3 regions of the Shewanella sp. DC2-4 genome follow, and region 1 is predicted to be linked to each of the others. Evidence: predicted binding sites of a transcription regulator. Region 1 holds the regulator's gene; each other region holds the start of a gene.
What was found. Region 1 encodes sigma-54, which starts transcription at its own class of promoters, with help from an activator protein. Its sites were predicted from a motif close to GTTGGCACGNNNNTNGNNT; they were not measured.
Positions count from the first base shown of each region.

Region 2: glnA (glutamate--ammonia ligase) is a predicted target of sigma-54. The motif match lies at 887-905, and genes of this name have one in related genera.
Region 3: HQQ92_RS18910 (TorF family putative porin) is a predicted target of sigma-54. The motif match lies at 4,409-4,427, and genes of this name have one in related genera.

Region 1 covers NZ_JABRVR010000002.1:3,662,785-3,669,713, reverse strand. Annotated here, with positions in the region: gene HQQ92_RS16750 (HPr family phosphocarrier protein) at 1-207, opposite strand, end outside; gene rapZ (RNase adapter RapZ) at 194-1,048, opposite strand; gene ptsN (PTS IIA-like nitrogen regulatory protein PtsN) at 1,045-1,488, opposite strand; gene hpf (ribosome hibernation promoting factor) at 1,491-1,778, opposite strand; gene HQQ92_RS16730 (RNA polymerase factor sigma-54) at 1,807-3,285, opposite strand; gene lptB (LPS export ABC transporter ATP-binding protein) at 3,393-4,124, opposite strand; gene lptA (lipopolysaccharide transport periplasmic protein LptA) at 4,121-4,675, opposite strand; gene lptC (LPS export ABC transporter periplasmic protein LptC) at 4,662-5,222, opposite strand; gene kdsC (3-deoxy-manno-octulosonate-8-phosphatase KdsC) at 5,219-5,770, opposite strand; gene HQQ92_RS16705 (KpsF/GutQ family sugar-phosphate isomerase) at 5,770-6,747, opposite strand.
Region 2 covers NZ_JABRVR010000002.1:300,809-307,737, reverse strand. Annotated here, with positions in the region: gene glnA (glutamate--ammonia ligase) at 993-2,402, shown strand; gene HQQ92_RS01960 (hypothetical protein) at 2,731-3,381, opposite strand; gene HQQ92_RS01955 (hypothetical protein) at 3,830-4,651, opposite strand; gene HQQ92_RS01950 (hypothetical protein) at 4,835-5,707, opposite strand; gene HQQ92_RS23660 (YceK/YidQ family lipoprotein) at 6,200-6,523, shown strand; gene HQQ92_RS01940 (aminotransferase class V-fold PLP-dependent enzyme) at 6,689-6,929, opposite strand, start outside.
Region 3 covers NZ_JABRVR010000002.1:4,170,337-4,177,265, forward strand. Annotated here, with positions in the region: gene HQQ92_RS18870 (GGDEF domain-containing protein) at 1-286, shown strand, start outside; gene HQQ92_RS18875 (DUF3016 domain-containing protein) at 330-854, opposite strand; gene HQQ92_RS18880 (hypothetical protein) at 1,133-1,441, shown strand; gene HQQ92_RS18885 (hypothetical protein) at 1,577-1,891, shown strand; gene HQQ92_RS18890 (DUF4240 domain-containing protein) at 1,905-2,414, opposite strand; gene HQQ92_RS18895 (hypothetical protein) at 2,542-2,922, shown strand; gene HQQ92_RS18900 (response regulator) at 3,005-3,802, shown strand; gene HQQ92_RS18905 (HU family DNA-binding protein) at 3,962-4,234, shown strand; gene HQQ92_RS18910 (TorF family putative porin) at 4,525-5,217, shown strand; gene rimK (30S ribosomal protein S6--L-glutamate ligase) at 5,276-6,181, opposite strand; gene HQQ92_RS18920 (bifunctional diguanylate cyclase/phosphodiesterase) at 6,361-6,929, opposite strand, start outside.

The DNA.
Region 1 (6,929 bases):
GCCTTCGGCGATAAGCTTGATGGTTTTACCCATGCCAGTTTCAAGCATCAGCAAGCCAAGCACACTGGCGGCCGATGCTTGTTTATCGCCTTGGATTAAGGTGATGGTCGCATCAAACTCGGAAGCCAGTACCACCAACTTAGTGGCGGCACGGGCATGTAAACCGAGCTTATTACAGATGGTTATCTGACGTTCAAGCTTTGGCATTATTGAGCTCTCGATGACGGGCATAAACTTTATGTTTACCGTTACTAAAGCGTTTGGCCAATTGCTCTGCGACGTAAACGGATCTGTGCTGTCCACCTGTGCAGCCAATGGCCACAGTTAAATAACTGCGATTGTTACGCTCGAGGTGCGGCAGCCAAGTCTCCAGTAAGTTTTCGATTTGCCAGATGAACTTATTAACCAGTGGTTGACGATTTAAGAACTCAGCTACGGGTTCATCTAAGCCAGTCAATGGCCGCAGCGCCAACTCCCAGTGGGGATTGGGCAGGAAGCGCACATCGAACATAAAGTCGGCTTCGGTGGGCATTCCGTGCTTAAAGCCAAAGGACTCGAAGTTGATCACGAGTTCTTTATCGACACTACCAAGGAGAATTTGTCTGACTTGGTCGCTTAAATCATAGATATTCAAATTCGACGTATCTATGTAGTGATCGACCAGTTTTGACATAGGCTCGAGCAGTTTCCCCTCCAGCTTTATCGCTTCTTGCAAAGAGACTCGGCTCTTCGACAAAGGATGCAAACGGCGGGTTTCGCTGTAACGCTTGAGCAGAATTTTATCGCTGGAGTTAAGGAAGAAGCTCGTTAACTCAGTATCTGGAGGTAGGCTAGCGAGTTGTTTTACTAAGACCTTATCCTGCTCAGGCATGTTACGCACGTCGACACTGATGGCGACGAGATCGTTACTGCCTTTGAGTTGCTCAAGCAAACTGCCAATCAATGGCAAGGGAAGGTTATCGACACAATAATAGCCGAGATCTTCGAGTACCCTAAGGGCGACAGATTTGCCTGAGCCTGAGCGGCCCGACACTATGACCAGTTTCATCCAGTGATTACCTGATAGAGTTCCGTTTCATCATGCGTCTTGCGTAATTGCTTTAATATTTGCTTGTCGCTCAGCTTTTCGGCCATGCAAGACAAGGTACTTAAGTGCTGCTGACATTGGTCTGCAGGCACCAGTAGTGCAAATAAAATATCAACAGGTTGCTTATCGATAGCATCAAATGCTATCGGCTCTTCACACTTAATTAGTATGGCAATGGGCTGATCTATATCGGCTAGTCGACCATGTGGAATGGCGATGCCGTTACCTATACCTGTGCTCCCCATCTTTTCGCGCGCCACTAGGCTTTCGAATATCTCTTGAGATGAGAGGGTCGGGTACTGGGCAGCGACTAAGTCGCTGATGAGTTCCAGTACCTTTTTCTTGCTGCCCGGAGTGGCGCAGGTAGTGCACTCCGGCCGCAGTATGGTACAAAGTTCCATTATTAGTGTTTTGTTAACTTCTCTTTGTGTTTAATAACCTGACGGTCAAGCTTGTCAATCAGGGCGTCTATAGCGGCATACATGTCAGCATGCTCTGAAGTAGCAAAAACTTCACCACCTATGAGGTTTATTCTCGCTTCGGCAATCTGTTGCATTTTCTCAACATTGAGCACAACGTGCACATTATTGATCTGTTCGAAATGGCGTTCAAGTTTTGAAAACTTTTCTTCTACATATGCACGTAACGATTCGGTAATTTCGACATGGTGTCCACTTAGGTTTATTTGCATAGAAACGTCCTCCGATATCCACTGTAGGTTATAAACTTTTACGCTGATTAGAAGGTGGAATAAGCATAGCCTCTCGGTACTTCGCAATGGTTCTGCGGGCTACGTTGATCCCTTGTTCTGCCAGAAGTTGTGCCATCTTACTATCGCTTAATGGTTTTTTCTGGTTTTCCGCTGCCACCAGTTTCTTTATAAAGGCTCTGATTGCTGTGGATGAGCACTCACCACCATCGTCAGTACCGACGTGGCTAGAGAAGAAGTATTTTAGTTCAAAAAGTCCCTTAGGGGTATGCATGTATTTTTGAGTTGTGACCCGTGAGATGGTGGACTCATGCATTTCTACCGCTTCGGCAATATCGTTAAGCACCATAGGCTTCATGGCTTCTTCACCATACTCAAAGAAACCTTGCTGATATTGCACTATGCAATTAGCAACTTTAAGCAAAGTATCGTTACGGCTTTCTAAGCTCTTAATAAACCATTTAGCCTCTTGCAGATGGCCGCGAATAAATTGGCTATCGGCTTGGTTTTTGGTACTGCGTGCCATAGAAGCATAATGTTGATTTACATTGATTTTTGGCATGCAGTCAGGATTAAGCTCAACGACCCAGCGGCCATTTTTCTTCGACACAGACACATCTGGGATAACGTATTCGTCATTATTGGGCGTGATCAACAAACCTGGGCGAGGATTGAGGGTTTGGATAAGTGCTATACCATCCCTTAATTCATCTTCTTTTAATTTAGTCTTACGCATCAATAACCTAAAATCACGGGCGGCGATCAGATCTAAATGATCTTTGATCAGCATACGGGCGTTTTCTAGGTTGGGAGTATCAGCGGCGAAATGCGACAGTTGGATCAGCAGGCATTCACTTAAATCGCGGGCGGCAACGCCTATGGGATCAAAATGCTGAATACGCTTGAGTACGGCTTCGACTTCGTCAAGCTCAACTTCAGGATTGCCCATGGCTTCGAGAATTTCTTCAGTGCTTTGGGTGAGATAGCCCTGATCGTCGATGGCATCAATAATGGCGGTGGCAATGGCTAAATCGGTTTCAGAAAACGGCGTGAGGTTTTTTTGCCATTCTAAGTGTTCGTACAAACCTTCACTGGTCTCGCCTTGGAAGGGCATATCGTCTTCACGACTGCCGCCGGGGCCTGAGTTTGGGGAGGCGGTAAACACTTCATCCCATGTGGTGTCCATGGGGAGCTCATCGGGCATGGATTCTTTGGTTAGCGACTCTGCCGTATCTATGGTGGAGCTGTCTTTTTCTGGTGGCAGAGTGCTAGATTCACTGAAATCCGTATCGGATAGCGTTTGGTTTACAGGGGTTTTAGTGGCGTCGAATTGATCCTCTTCCAGCTCGAGAAGGGGATTAGAATCTAATGCTTGCTGGATCTCTTGCTGCAGTTCTAATGACGACAGTTGCAACAGACGTATAGCCTGTTGTAGTTGTGGCGTCATGGTTAACTGTTGACCCAGTTTGAGCTGGAGTGACGCTTTCATGTTACCGCTGATCCCTACGTTATTATTGTTGGATGAGGTCGCTTATTATTATCTTGAGTGAAGCCCAATGGCGGTATAAATTGCCTCCATTGGCTTCGCTCGATTAACTATAGCCTGAATTGTTCACCTAAGTACACAGCCCTAACTTGCTGATTGTCTAAGATCTCTGCTGGAGTTCCTTCGGCAATCAGGTTTCCGTGACTCACAATATAAGCATGTTCACATACATCTAATGTCTCGCGGACATTATGGTCTGTGATCAGTACGCCAAGGCCGCGACTTTTGAGTTGTTCGATAATCTTCTTGATGTCGATAACCGAAATAGGATCGACGCCGGCAAACGGTTCATCGAGCAAAATGAACTTAGGATTAGCGGCTAAAGCCCGCGCAATTTCGACGCGACGACGTTCGCCACCCGACAATGACATGCCTTGGCTGTCACGGATGTGGGTGATATGAAACTCTTCGAGCAGATGTTCTAGTTCTTCTTCTCGTTCTTCGTTTTTAAGTTCTTTACGAGTTTGCAGTACGGCCATGATGTTGTCATGAACAGTTAGCTTACGAAAGATACTGGCTTCTTGCGGTAAGTAACCTATGCCTTTGCGGGCACGCAGATGCATAGGATCTGCGGTTAAATCATCATCGTCGATAAAGATATGTCCCTTATCGCTCTTCACTAGCCCGACAACCATGTAAAAGGTCGTGGTTTTACCTGCACCGTTTGGACCGAGTAGGCCAACGACTTGACCGGTTTTTACCGTCAGACTGACGTCTTTAACCACTTGGCGACTCTTGTAACTTTTCGCCAGATTTTGTGCTCTTAAGGTGATTTGGGTCATTTAGAGTCCTGCTTTTTTACAGGTTTATCCGCCGGAGCGTCTGATTTAGCATCATCTTGATAGTTTTCAGGCTGAATAATAGTGATTACGCGATCGTCACCACTGCCAGTACTCTCGGCCATCAATTTCTGTTGAATCATGTTATAGCGGATTAAATTGCCTGTAACTTGGCTACCTGCTTGATCTAATGACGCCATACCTTTCAGAGTTAAGGTGCGGCTTGCCATATCGTAACGAATTTCTTTCGCGCTAGCCGATGCAGGACGGCCATCGTCTAATATCTGGCTATACGTAGCAGGGTTGCCTGTGGCGACTAAAGTTTTGCTATTTTCACCTTCAGCGGAAAATGCACGCAGTTCATTTGCTTGGATTTTTATTGAGCCTTGGGTAACTTCCACCGGACCAAAGAAGATAATCTGGTTGTTTTTGATATCCGCAGTTTGGCTCACAGCTTTAATTTTGACTTCTTGCTTTAAGTCGCCCACTTTCGCGAAAGCACTCATGCTCATAATTAGCATTAGGCTGGCAAGTAATACGTTATTTTGCTTCATATGTTCCTACTACCTGACTGGTCAATTGCACTTCTTGCGCGTTGAGGTCGGCATAAAGGCCTTGGCCTTGAATATTAAAATCTTTCCCTGTGACGTAAATGGTACGGTCAGAGGTCATTATCATAGTGTTGAGATCGAGTTCCAGATAACTGGTGGACAAGGTCTGAATCGGTTCTTCTGGGCTAATGGCATCGATAATAACATTATTTTCTAATACAACCTTGCCAGTTTCCTTGTTTAGCTTGCCCTGATCTGCCCTGAGCTGCCATTGTGCTTTACCTTGGTCTGGATAAACAAGATAAACAGGTTGAGTAAAGAAAGTTTGATTCGTTGAATCATAATGTTCCATGTGTTTCGCCGTCACACGGCTATTCACTAGTCCTTGCTCATTGAACTCAACACTGCGCAGATCTTCAACGATGAAATCTGGGGTATTTTGATCTTTTACTCTGTTATCGGAATCACCGCTGTGTTTGTTCTGGACCTGCCAGTAAAGCGCTAGTGCAGTTCCAAAAAAAGCGATAATTGCGAGTGTCACACGACTCATATACTCATTCCATGGGCCGAAGTGAATTTATTTTGACTTAGGAGTAACAGATCTGTGAGTTCACGCAGTGCACCGTGGCCACCATTGAGCGTAGTCACAAAATGGGCGTGTTGGCGTACATAGGGGTGGCCGTCAGCAACACTGACCGCTAAACCGACGACATTCATCACGGGGAGATCGACAATATCATCACCGATATAAGCCACTTCTTCTGGGGTGACACCATAAAGTGCGAGCAATGCTTCATAGGGCTCGAACTTATTGTCTACGCCTTGGTAAATATGGGTAACACCAAGGGCTGTCATACGGTTTTCAACGATTTTGGATTGACGCCCTGTGATCACGGCGAGGTTGAAACCGCTGGTGAGGAGTGAGCGCACGCCATAACCGTCACGGGTATGGAAGGCTTTGAGCTCTTCGCCGCTATTGCTCAAGTAAATACGGCCGTCGGAAAACACCCCATCGACGTCACAAATCAACAGTTTAATCTTTTGCGCGCGTTGCCACACATCATCACTGATTGGGCCGTAAAATCCTTGCTGTGGCATTAAATGACTCCTGCTTTAACCATGTCTAGCATGTTAAGAGCGCCGATAGGATGGCGGTCTTTATCAATAACAATTAATCCGTTGATGTTTTTTGAGTCCATCACTTGCAGTGCTTGGGCGGCCAACACATTATCCGTGATCGTGACGCAGTTACGTGTCATCACATCGGCAATGGGCGTCGTGCGTAAATTCACTTCGGCATCAATAACGCGGCGTAAATCACCGTCGGTGAAGATACCAACCAGCTTGCGCTGATCATCAATAATCGCCGTCATGCCTAAGCCTTTCTTGGAGATTTCGTACAGAGCTTCTGTGATGCAAATATCGTGGTTAACGAGCGGTAAGTCATCACCGCTGTGCATGACATCGCAGACTTTTAACAATAACTTGCGTCCTAAAGCACCGCCAGGATGGGACATTGCAAAGTCATCACGGGTAAAGCCTTTAGCTTGTAGTAGCGCAATGGCAATCGCATCGCCCATCACTAAGGTCGCGGTAGTGCTCGACGTTGGAGCAAGTCCAAGTGGGCAAGCCTCTTCTGGGACTTCAATACATAAATGTACTTTAGATAATCGCGCCATATTCGATTCGGGTTTACCTGTTACCGCGATAACGGGCACGCCCATACGTTGGATGACCGGCATTAAGGTGAGGATTTCGCTCGACTCACCGGAATTTGAAATCGCTAAAATCACATCGTTATCGGCCAATACACCCAGATCGCCGTGGCTGGCTTCACCCGGATGCACAAAAAATGCGGGCGTTCCTGTGCTGGCGAGGGTGGCTGAAATCTTATTGCCGATATGGCCCGATTTGCCCATTCCCATGACAATCACTTTGCCTGTGCAGTTGAGGATCAACTCGCAAGCTGCTGCAAATTCAGCCGAATCAACATATTGATAAAGATTGTCTAGGGCTGACTTTTCAATGTCGATAACTTTACAACCCCATTGGCGCAGTTGTGATTTGTCTACCATGTCTATCTCTCTTTTTGCATTGTCTTTGTCGCCCCATTGATGGGATTGGAATAGCACAATTTGGTACGCGATAAAGATGATATGTAATAGGCTTTCTGCCAAGTATTAGTTTGTTTTCAGACAATTTAGCTTATGTCTTGCTGTGGTTAATTACCGAAAACAGCAAAACAATTGCGGCAGGC
Region 2 (6,929 bases), 3.4 Mb from region 1:
CAAACAAAAATAGGGATATTTCAGTAATTCGTTATGGTGATCGAGCTCGATCTACCACAATAAAAAGCGTGCCATTCTACTCCAGAGCGGCCTTGGCGCACAGGATTATTTTTGAACACTTATAAAACAATTCGCCAATCCTTGGGTAATTTCCGCCAATCATCCACTGAATGAAATCCTCTATAGCCAGAGTTAACGCTCTGTTTAATTGCCATATTCGTAGGAAAAATCCGAGTTAAGCAGCTGAATTTGCTATTTTTCGTATTCAATGTTAGCACTGCTAATGTCGATTTAAGCATCAGCAAAATCGACTTAGATACAGAGAAATTACCACGTCAACACACTGCAATAAATTCTGCTGCACACTTAATCTAGCATTCATGTTGGCGTTTACACCCGATGGCATTAAGACTCACTTCATTGTCACGGGATACCTTTTTACGCATCACTGATTTCACTTGGCCTGTGAACAGCAAAGACATTTCGCACATGAGAACGAACTCTTTCCTAATAATATGATAATAAACCACTATTGGATTGATAATGCGTGGCATAGTTGGACAGACTAGCGTGGTTTTATGACAATTATGCGGCGGTTATGCGGTGATAAATAGTCTCGTGCAGTACTGCAAGTATGTGTGAGCTTCACAGAGGCGGTACTTACTGAGATAGTGAAAGCCAAAGCGTTATTGCCATCTCAGTGCCATATAAGCGGTGCATGTTATCGCTGTGCATCCCAGCTTAAGGTTTGCATGAATCAATTCAGTGCGCACCAAAATGGAGTAATGCACCAAAATGCCACAGACAAAAGCACTATTATGGTGCACACGCGAATCCAATTAAGTGCAACAAAGATTTTAAACCATGTTAATCAGTAAGTTAAATTATTGGCATGGATATCGCTTTATAGCTCGTAAATTTGGCTCAAGATAAATCACTTGAGTTAAAAGATTATAGAAGGGGCATCCCTTTACCCTACCGGAGGCTTGAGAATGTCAGTTGAATCAGTTTTAAAGCAACTTGAAGAATTAGAAGTTAAGTTCGTTGATTTACGTTTTACCGACACTAAAGGTAAAGAGCAGCACGTATCTATTCCTTCTCATCAGGTAGATGCTGATTTCTTCGAAGACGGCAAAATGTTTGACGGTTCTTCTATCGCAGGTTGGAAGGGCATTAACGAATCAGACATGGTACTGATGCCAGATCCAACGACATTCGTACTGGATCCTTTCACCGAAGAAACCACAGCGCTGATCCGTTGTGACATTCTTGAACCCGGTACCATGACAGGTTACGACCGTGACCCACGCTCAATTGCTAAAAAAGCAGAAGCTTACCTGATCTCTACTGGTATCGCTGATACTGTATTGATTGGACCAGAACCAGAATTCTTCCTATTTGACGATGTCCGTTTCGGTACTGACATGTCAGGTTGTTTCGTTAAGATCGACGCTAAAGAAGCGGCTTGGAACTCAGGCACTAGCTACGAAGGCGGCAACACAGGTCACCGTCCATTTGTTAAAGGCGGTTACTTCCCAGTTGCACCGGTTGACTCATCACAAGACCTACGTAGCGCTATGTGTTTAGTGCTCGAAGAAATGGGCCAAGTGGTTGAAGCGCATCACCACGAAGTGGCGACTGCAGGTCAAAACGAAATCGCCACTCGCTTCAACACCTTGACTAAGAAAGCGGATGAAATCCAAATTCTGAAGTACGTAGTGCACAACATGGCACACGCTTACGGTAAGACGGCGACTTTCATGCCTAAACCCATCGTTGGTGACAACGGTAGCGGCATGCACGTTCACCAATCTCTGGCGAAAGACGGTGTTAACTTGTTCGCTGGCGACAAATACGCAGGTTTAAGTGAAACGGCTCTGTACTACATAGGTGGTATCATCAAGCACGCTCGCGCGCTGAACGCTTTCACTAACCCAAGCACTAACTCTTACAAGCGTTTAGTGCCACACTTTGAAGCACCTGTTATGTTGGCCTACTCTGCCCGTAACCGCTCTGCATCAATCCGTATTCCAGTGGTACCAAGCCCTAAAGGCCGTCGTATCGAAGCACGCTTCCCTGATCCACATGCAAACCCATACTTAGGTTTCGCAGCGCTGCTGATGGCGGGTCTTGACGGTATCCAAAACAAGATCCACCCAGGTGAAGCGATGGACAAAGATCTGTACGATCTGCCTCCAGAAGAAGCGGCTGAAATCCCACAAGTGGCAACGTCATTAGAAAACGCCCTTGAAAATCTGCAAGCTGACCATGAGTTCCTGACAAAAGGCGGCGTGTTCAGTGAAGATTTCATCCAATCTTATATCGTACTGAAAACAGCAGAAGCTGAGCGCGTAGCACGTACAACTCACCCACTTGAGTTTGAAATGTACTACAGCCTGTAATGGCTAGCGCTATACAACCGGCTCGCTTTATGTAATTGATACAGAAAATATAAAAGCCTCGATAGCAACGCTATCGGGGCTTTTTGTATTTTGAAGGTATATACAACTTTGATTCTGATTCAATCATCGCGTTGTTCTCTAAATAGGCATCATCGCCAACCACTCTTTTATCATTCATAGAAGGCACGCCAGACACCGCGGCAACAGCAGCAACAATAGAGATAGATGGTTAAAAACCGATTTAAACTATACGAGGGTGCGGCATAAAACCACCCATATAGTCGGAAGTTAACTACCGCGCCATTATTGTTAAGTGTCCAAGCTTTATTCAACTAGGCTGGGGATTGTCAGGGGTAAAATCTGCCAGTTGGGCAGGTTCGCCTGACTCAAATGACGCAAATGTTACGCCATCTAACACGCGCTCATTTTTAAATACACGGATTTCAGAATCAGGTAACTGCGTCATTAGCAATGACAAGATAGTGTGCATCTTATCCAATGGGCAATGAAGACGAATGCTTGCGCGTAAGCCCATTGTTCGTACATCCGATTGGCAGGCAATAAATGGACGATTCCGCGTTACCTTAATCAAATGACGATGCCCATTTTTTATAGGACTCTCGTAAGTAGTCTCTATATTTTTAAAACCGGTGAAGAAAAATGCCATCACAGCAAAACCACCCGCGCCGACCAAGGCGGCCGGGCCTAAAAAGGCCACCCCGACAATACAAACCACCACCCCAAACCAAGCCAGCCCCCGCACTACCGCGTAGGCAGCATCCGGTATAACGTCATGATAGGTGGTAACTAACCCCTCGGTGGTAAGCCGATAATTGTACTGTTTGTCAGCCAACCAGAGGTAGCGCATAAATGGCCCAAAAATCATCGCTATGATGAGAAAATAATACCATTGCTCAAATCCATACCAGTATGTCACCAACCCAACTAGAGCCGTAATCCCGCACGGAATAAGGACCATGATCCACCCAATGCCATACACAGTCGCTACCTTAATATCCCACTCATAGAGGGTGGGCGCCTCACGCACCCGCTGCTGACGCAGCTTATTGAGCCGGTCTTGCTACTCTTGGGGTAATTGCAGGTACTCACTGCGCGGCAGGTCTTCATACCGACTGTCGTCCAACGGTTGTGTCTCTTGCTCTGTCGACGCCAACTGCTGCGGCGCTGCTCTCTTATTCATATAGCTATTCCTTTGCTGTACCCACGGACTGCACGGTCATCGTTAACCTACCCACACAGCTCGTACTTAATGTTTTCTCGCCCTTGACGACCTTGCCGCTAAAAAGTCTGTTAGCATCTTGGTGGCAAAGCTGCCACTGATGACACCGAATCTCACGCCAATAACAGGCGCGAGAAAAAACGTTAACTGGGCTGGGGATTCTTAGGGGCGAAATCTGACAGTTGGGCTAGTTTGCCGTCACGGGTGCAACTTTAGAGAGGCCAACTATTCGTTCATTTTTCAATAAAAAGAGTTCCGACCCCGGTAATTGCTTCATCAGTAGCGACAACACTTTATGCATATCTTCGGGATGGCAATAACAGTCGAGATTTGAATAATATCCGAAATAAAACCTGTCTGTATCACACGATATATATGGCCTCTTGTGGGTCACTTTTATCATATGGGGGTGTCCACGCTTGATAGCACTTATTGAGGTGGTTTCTACATTTTTAAAACCAGTAAAGAAAAATGCCCCCAGAGCCATTCCGCCTGCACCAATCAGCGCTGCTGGGCCTAAAAAGGCCACCCCGACAATACAAACCACCACCCCAAACCAAGCCAGCCCACGCACTACCGCGTAAGCTGCATCCGGAATCGCGTCATGATAGGTGGTAACTAAACCCTCGGAGGTGAGCCGATAATGGTACTGTTTGTCTGCAAACCAGAGGTAACGAGCAGATAAGCACATAATTAAAGCCATGATGATTAACCCTATACCCAAGCTAGTATCGCCAGATAGCAAATAGCACCCTATAAGTGCTACGCAACCACACGGGATCAGGAAGGTTAACCAAAATAGACCATACACAGTCGCTACCTTAATATCCCACTCATAAAGCGTGGGCGCCTCGCGCACCCGCTGCTGACGCAGCTTGTAGAGCCGGTCTTGCTCCTCTTGGGGTAATTGCAGGTACTCACTTCGCGGCAGGTCTTCATACCGACTGTCGTCCAACAGTTGTGTCTCTTGCTCTGTCGACGCCAACTGCGGCGCAGCTCTCTTATTCATATAGCTATTCCTTTGCTGTACCCACGGACTGCACGGTCATCGTTAACCTACCCACACAGCTCGTACTTAATGTTTTCTCACCCTTGACGACCTTGCCGCTAAAAAGTCTGTTAGCATCTTGGTGGCAAAGCTGTCACTGATGGACACCGAGTCTCGCGCCAATAACAGGCGCGAGAAAAAACGTTAACTGGGCTGGGTATTGTCAGGGGTAAAATCTGCCAGTTGGGCAGGTTCGCCTGACTCAAATAACGCAAATGGTACGCCATCTAACACGCGCTCATTTTTAAATACACGGATTTCTGAATCAGGTAACTGCGTCATCAGCAATGACAAGATAGTGTGCATCTTATCCAATGGGCAATGAAGACGAATACTTGCTCGTAAGCCCATTGTTCGTACATCCGATTGGCAGGCAATAAATGGACGATTCCGCGTTACCTTAATCAAATGACGATGCCCATTTTTTATAGGGCTCTCATAAGTTGTCTCTATATTTTTAAAACCAGTAAAGAAAAATGCCCCCAGAGCCATTCCACCTACACCAACCAGCGCTGCTGGGCCTAAAAAGGCCACCCCGACAATACAAACCACTACCCCAAACCAAGCCAGCCCCCGCACTACCGCGTAGGCGGCATCCGGAATAACGTCATGATAGGTAGTAACTAAACCCTCGGTGGTGAGTCGATAATGGTACTGTTTGTCGGCCAACCAGAGGTAGCGGATAAATGGCGCAAAAATCAATGCCATGAAAAAAAAACCATACCATTGGTCAGACTCATACCAGTGTGCCACCAAGCCAATCAGCACCATTATACCGCAGGGAATAATGACAACGAGCCACCCCATGCTATACACGGTCGCTACCTTAATATCCCACTCATAGAGGGTCGGTGCCTCGCGTACCCGCTGCTGACGTAGCTTATTGAGCCGGTCTTGCTCCTCTTGGGGTAATTGCAGGTACTCACTGCGCGGCAGGTCTTCATACCGGCTGTCGTCCAACGGTTGTGTCTCTTGCTCTGTCGACGCCGACTGCGGCGACGCTGCTTTATTGTTCATCCTGTTACCTCTCGGTAGACTCTACTTGTAGCGTGGCCATCGCCAGGCAGTAAATCCAGTCATCCATTTTAAATCAGCAACATAATATGCTCTCGGCCTACCCTCAAGCGAATATTTACTGAAACAGTTTTAAGGAAAGTAATAAAAGTAGCTAGATGGCCAGTGAGGGAAGTGGAGACTGATTTTAAAGAGTATGTTCAAAACTCATCTGAGTTCTGCAAGGGCACGGCATACAAACCTCCATGTTTAATACCAATCCAAAACAAGAGTCGCCGTTAACAACTAGGTTATTGAGCTTGGTTGTATCTCGTTTCTGTTGATGAATAATTGACAGATATAATCATATAGTTAGAATGCCAAGCTGTTGAAACAGAACAGGTTGGCGTCAAATGAAACCTGATCTGGTTCCACATCACTAACGCTCTCAGTTGATCAAGTGAGTAGATCATACCGAAGCAATGCAGTTTTTCACATATAAACAATGGAGTGGTTATGCGTTGGTTGACTTGGTTGGTCGTGTGCTGTTCTCTCACGGGATGTGCAACGATAACGTCGAGGATGGGAGAAAATTCAACTTGGGGTCACTCTTTCTCAAGTGTGCAAACGGCTGTTGATAATGGCGAGGAGTGTATGATGATCTCCGCGTTAGCGGCCCCACCCTTACTGCTCTTTACCATCCCGCTGACACTCGTTGATATGAGCAGTGCGTTGATCATCGATACTGTTATGCTACCTGCAGATTTAGCGATCACGCCCAGCGATCCCAAGCTCCACACCCCGCGACCCATGGTCTGCCGCTATGACTATAAGATTTAAGCATGATCGCACCCAATAAATAACCTCAAGTTGCCCGTGTGGCGGTGAATTAACGCCGGCATACGGGAACGACCATGTCGCGGTTTGCCTCCCAGAGTGTTGTGCCTTGTTAGTTGTAATTACGTGGTACAACTTAGCCTAGCAAGCCATTTTAAATCATTTAAGTTAGCGATTTGCTTTAATCACATCAAGTAACAACTTGATATCAGCCATATTGTTATAAATATGCGGAGAAATCCGGATCCCCATACTGCGGGCGTCGACACTAATATTCGCGTTCGCCAATGCCGTCATCATTTGATGCTGCTGTTTACCAAACTGCAGAATAAGCGTGCCGCTGCGCTTTTCAGTATCCCGCGGCGACACAAACTCATGGTCGAGCTCTTGCGCCACAGCATCAATCAAT
Region 3 (6,929 bases), 510 kb from region 1:
CCAGCGAATTCTAGCGGATTTTGAAACCCATAAGCATTTGTTTTATAGCGCCGAGCACTGGCTGGCCCAAGAAATGCTCGCCGACGATAGAAAAGGTGAAGCCTGTTACCATCAATTGATCAGTCTGTGTGTAGGCATTTTACCACCCGCACTCACCTTTAACGCCCATGAACATAGTCTATCGACCTTAAGCGCTAGGGCAAAAAAACAGGCAAAATCCGCAAATAACGGATTTTACCTGTTAGAAAATCATCTGATTATCGACACTCAGGCACTAACGGCATAGCTAAACAGCTTTAATACTCAGCATTAGCGACCGATATGGGTCATTAAAGTTGTGGTGCAATCGTCTTCTTTAACCACTCGGTTAACATTTTGGTTTCGTAAATAAAAGGTTTATCATTTAAAGATTGGATCCCACCCATAAACCCCATATCCGACAGTTTTTCATCGCCCGCGATAATCACTTTATCGTTTTCCATGACTTGATAAGAAAAAGTCATACGCGGCGGATAAATGTCTTTGATAATGCGTAAATCATTGGCGGTCGCACCAAATGTTGGACGCATATCACCCGCCAGATCAACATCGGTAATGGTCATTTCAAGCTTTTGATTTGGCTTTAAAATCTTTGCAGCTTCTTTATTGATGTTTTCAGTTAAGGTTTCAAATAAGCGCTTCTCATAACGGGATTGGAGCTCCCCTGATGATTTTATATCGCGATAATCTTTAGGACTTTGCCAAACAATTTTAACCACACCATCTTCGGTGACGGGATCCACAGGCGCTTCATCGGCCGCCCAAGCCGCACTGCAACTTAATACACCTGCGAGTAAAAGGGACTGAATTTTCATGTTTGCCTCCAAGGCCTAGATAACTTTCTGAGAACCACAGTACAAAATCTAACCTGAACTAGAGCTTAACGCAAAACTGATATAAGTACAGCAAATGTGTCGTAAGCTTTTGTATAATTAAGTAAATATTATTTAACCATCACAACCGATACGTATCTTTTTGTATCGAAATTGCACCAAGTAAGTGCATAGTTATCAATTTGTGAACATTTCACGCGCATAACGACAAAAAAAGCGTTATCCTTCCGCTATTGTTTACATTGCCCACTTAATAAAAAATGAAATTCCCTGTTGTACCTGTGTTCATTCTTATCCTGTTTACCTGCGTCGTAAGTGCGATTTGGTTTATCTCCCCGAGTGACAAAAATACTGGCCCTAAAACTTGGTCAGCCTTTATCTACAACCATGGCTATGATTCAGGAAAATATAAAAAAACCGATAACTTTGACAGCTATAATACTTGCCGCGATTTTGCACGCGAACAATCTGCCTTCTACGACAATGTGCCTTGGGAATGTGGATCTATGTGCCAGTTCGATACTCGTAAGCAAGGATTTCAATGCGAAGAAATGAAGAATGAGCACTAACTAACCATTCAGCATAGGTTCAATATTTATACAATAAACTCCGCTCCTCACAGTACAACTCGTTTTCTTTACCGTCTAAGGATGCACGATTTAGAACTAACGTGTTAAACGTAATTTTTAACTTGGAGCTTACCTATGAACCTAAAAACGGCTTATCTATTCAACCCATATTCACGAAAACTCGCTTTATTGGCACTGCTGACAATCGGAACTAGCGTAAGTATTTCAAGCCAAGCTGCGCCATTGACCATCAGCCAGCAACAGGCAGTTAACACTCATTTGAGCAAATTGGCTCAGATGCAAAATGCGGCTGAACATCAAATGACAGAGCAGCTTAAGCAAGATTTTAGTCAACAATTAACCGCGCAAGAACATGAGTTTATGAGCGACATCTGCCCTAAATACGGCATGACCTTCGATGTCACTACCAACGCTTGCTTACGCTCATAAGGTATTGCCAAGACTAAAATGGAAAACGGGCACTCAGCTCAGGGTATTGCCGCTTTAAATCCTTGGGCTTAGTGCTAAATTTTTTCCCCACGGGCGTCGCCTTGCCCGATGGCATAAAGGGCAGTTCCTCACCAGTTCTATCTTCGTATAATTGCCCTGCGATAAGGTCGTATTCATCTACAAAAGGGTAAGCATAGGCATCTCGCTCTGGCCAAGCGACTAAACGTGCTAGGGTGTCAGGCTGATTAACCACACCTTCGAAAATTTCTTTACCAAGTGAAATCAAAAAACACCTAAACTCGGCAAAAGCATATTCAGAATCACAGCCCGTAATAATGTAAGCCGCCCCCCAAACAGACCACAAATAACTACGGCGCATCTGCTGACCAAAGATTTTATCGAAAGCTTTTAACTCTTCATTACTCAATTCGGCAAGTTTCTGCTTCAGTGCTTGAGTCAAAGACTCCTGTGATTGCGCAGCTTCCGTTCGCGTGACTAACCCCCAAAACTCAACTTCTGTCATAAACGTCACCTATTAGAGCCTCTAGCAAAAAGGCATATTCTACACGATATTACGGTTATACTGGACTCGGATTAGGGCATTTCCTACACTTGCTCATCTTCTACGCTACCTGTCTACACATACATTTATGCCTAAACGTCTTATACTACTGATCACGTTATATTGCCTCTTCAGCATTGCTGCACTTTGGCGTACTGTGATGACTCAATCCCTTGATGTATTCACCCTAGGTGTCCTCCCCGTGCTCGTTGGCATACTCATACGCGCGCCGTGGTCTAGCTTAGTGTTGAAAATTTATATTGGCATGCAAACCTTAGGATTCTCGGCACTGGGGATTACAGCAATTATTGCCTATCGCATTACCCCTGAGGATGTAAAAGTGGTTGTTTCTGGCCACAACATTCCTATGTTGCCACTCACAGTGAGCATTATTGTTATTTTACTCGTGCAGTATTGGATCGCATTTTCTAAGGTCACGAGACACTATTTGACCCGCCAAACTCAGTAATGGACTTTGTTGCTAAGCTGTTATCAATAGCGTAGCTTAGCGACCCAGTAAAATACTTACGACTCTTAACTTGAAGTAGACTATGAGCCATTTATCGCCCAGCGAACTTTCCATTCTTTTAGTAGAACCTTCAGAGACACAGCGTCGAATTATTATTCAGCGCTTACAACAAGAAGGCATTCTCAGCATTCAAACCGCAGAAAACATAGAAGCGGCTAAAGATATTATTGCTCGCCATAAACCTGACCTTATTGCGAGCGCCATGCATTTCGATGATGGCACTGCCATCGATCTCTTGGGCTACTTAAGGGCCAACGCTGACTGCAAAGATATCCAATTTATGCTGGTCTCGAGTGAGTGCCGCCGTGAACAACTTGAAATATTCCGCCAATCGGGTGTAGTAGCGATTCTACCTAAACCCTTCAGTGCCGACCATTTAGGTACAGCATTGAATGCCACGATTGATTTACTCAGCCACGATGAACTCGACCTCAGTAATTTCGATGTACAAGATGTGCGTGTATTAGTGGTCGATGATAGCCGTATGGCAAGAAACGTCATTAAACGTACGATTGGTAACTTAGGGATGAAGCTGATTACCGAGGCCGAGGATGGCGCGCAAGCCATAGCGTTAATGAAACACAATATGTTCGACTTAGTGATCACTGATTACAATATGCCGAGTGTAGATGGGCTAGCTTTGACACAATTTATCCGCAATGAAAGCCAACAATCGCACATTCCCATCTTGATGGTGTCTTCCGAAGCCAACGATACCCACCTCAGCAATGTGTCCCAAGCGGGTGTAAATGCCTTATGTGACAAACCCTTTGAACCCAAACTTGTTAAAAAATTACTCTATCAACTGTTAGAAGAATAAAACCAGAATAAAACTTAAGTCACGAACTGAGTAAATATTCTGCGCTTTACTGAACATCCTGCTGCACGCTAGACGCAAAAGGCTTTCCAAGTGTTAAACCTTATGGCATGTTAGGCACGCTTATTTCAAATAAATCTACGGAAAGAAGAGACAATAAAAATGAACAAAACTGAACTAATCGCCAAAATTGCAGAAAATGCCGATCTAACGAAAGTAGAAGCAGCACGCGCATTGAAGTCTTTTGAAGCAGCTATTACCGAATCAATGAAAAATGGTGACAAAATCTCCATCGTAGGTTTCGGTTCTTTTGAAACAGCGACTCGTGCCGCTCGCACTGGCCGTAACCCACAAACTGGTAAAGAAATTCAAATTGCTGAAGCGACAGTGCCTAAGTTTAAAGCGGGTAAAACCCTACGTGACAGCGTAAACTAAGTTATAAAATTCAATACAACGCCTCCATTGTGAGGCGTTTTTTTTGCCCAATCCCAGTGAAGCACTGAATATTTTTTGCACAACAAAAGTGCGCCTCTGCCCCACAAACTGGCAAATAAAAACATTTCATTAACATTGCAAGCTCTAATCCTTTGTTTTACATGGCATTGTAATAGTGGCATGTGATTAGCAAATCCTTCCTTAGAAAAAACCAAGATGCACTAATGAACACAGCTGACTTTGAGTGTGCCAATGGTGAATCGATAAATAAGTCAATCGAGGGGATGAGCATGAAGAAATCACTGTACAGCGTTTTGGCCTTATCGACGGGAATGTTACTGGCAGGCAACGCCTTTGCAGCCGTATCAGGCAACATTGGCGGTACCTCTAATTACCTATGGCGCGGTGCGACCCAAACTAAAGATGCAGTCGCAATCCAAGGTGGCCTTGACTACAGCCACGATTCTGGATTTTATGCGGGAACTTGGGCATCGAATGTGGATTTTGGTGATGATACTAGCTACGAGCTTGATCTATATGCAGGTTATGGCGGCAGTATTACCGAAGACATCAGCTACGACTTTGGCTATCTCTACTACGCTTATCCAGACGCGCCGGGCAGTATTGATTTTGGTGAGCTCCATGCTGCTGTCACGTGGAAATGGCTCGAACTGGCTTACTCCCAAGTCATCAATGCCGGTGACGATCTGGCCGCCGATCCTTTAGATAATAAAGATCTCAGTTATCTTGCCGCGACGGTATCCGTACCTCTCACTGAAAAGCTGAGTTTATCAGTACACTATGGTTACTCAAACGGTGATGTCGTCCAATCTTGGTTTGGCGAAGATAATTATGCCGACTATAACGTGACTCTCAGCGCAGATACCAGTATAGGCACAGTGTCATTTATGGTCTCAGATACCGATCTCACCGATGATGATGCCAAACTAGTACTCGGATATTCCTACAGTTTTGATCTATAAGCTCTAAACATAAAAAACGCCACCTTAAAAAGTGGCGTCGTTTTATCACCATCACCTACTAGGCAATAATTGACCGGTTTGTTTTACGGGCCGCAACCATTTTCTCGATATACTCAACAATGGGCTCAGTCACTGAAATCCCTGTTGTTTGCTCAATCCCTTCAATGCCAGGCGCCGAATTAACCTCAAGGATCAGTGGGCCACGGTTAGAACGTAAAATATCGACTCCCGCGACAACCAATCCCATCGCCTTCACAGCAGCAATAGCCATTTTACGCTCAACAGAGGTGATTTTTACCACCTCACCACAACCACCTAAATGCAGATTAGAGCGGAAATCGCCCTCGGGACCTTGACGCTTCATCGAAGCAACAACCTTGTCACCGACAACAAAACAACGAATATCACTACCATTGGATTCTTTAATGTATTCCTGCACTAAGATATTCGCTTTGAGCCCCAAGAATGCTTCAATCACGCTCTCAGCAGCCGTTTTAGTTTCAGCGAGTACGACACCAATCCCTTGAGTGCCTTCGAGTAATTTAATGACTAACGGAGCGCCGCCCACCATATTGATGAGATCTGGGATATCATTTGGCTTATTGGCAAAACCCGTCACTGGCATGCCAATCCCTTTGCGGGAAAGTAGTTGCAGTGCCCGCAATTTGTCCCGCGAACGCGCAATGGAGATTGAATCATTCGCGGCATATACGCCCATCATTTCAAACTGACGTACAACGGCACAACCATAAAAAGTCACGCTAGCATGAATACGCGGAATGATGGCATCAAACCCAACTAATTCAGTACCTTCATAATGAATGCTAGGTTTAATAGAATTAATATTCATATAGCAATTCAGCGTATTGATCACGACCGCTTCATGTCCACGACTTTGGCAAGCCGCGACTAAACGTTGTGTTGAATACAACTGGGGGAATTGGGATAAAATACCTATTTTCATTGCTGAGTGACCAACTTAAGCATGAGTGAATAAACCGTTCTGCGGCACCAAAAGCACAGCGACAGAAAAAGGGGCTGATATTTGTCTATTGCTCAGTGTAAAGCAAGAAAATATTCCTCACCAGACGAAATCATTATGCTAATGAAATACTTCAAGACCTATCACACTCGGAACTCGGTTTAAGTTAACAGCGGCAGAATATACTTAGCCTCAAACTCCGTTGCATCTAAGGGACGAGAAAACAAATAACCTTGTAATACAGTACAATGGCGAGAAGTACAAAACTCAGCCTGCTCAATTGTTTCAACGCCCTCAGCTACTGATATGACATTAAACCCATGGGCGAAGTTAAGTAATGCAGCGAGCAAACGAGTGTCTTTATCATCCTTATCATAGGAAGCGACAAAGCTTTTATCGATTTTCAGCACGCTAATGGGAAACAATTTGATATGTTCTAAGGACGAAAAACCCGTCCCAAAATCATCAAGGGCAAAACGCACCCCTAACTCGGCGATTCTATCGAGCATTTTGGCATGTTCATGGGGATCTTCAATAAGGCAATTCTCAGTAATTTCAAGCTCTAATGCTACAGCAGGAAGTCCTGTCTTAGTCAGCGTATTCGCTATTTTATCAAACAGGTTCTCATTTCCAATTTGCGATGCAGACAGGTTAACGGCAATGGTAAATTCTCTCCCTGTTGGCTGTAATTGGGTTAACCAAACCTGTGCCTGAATACAGGCTTGTTCAA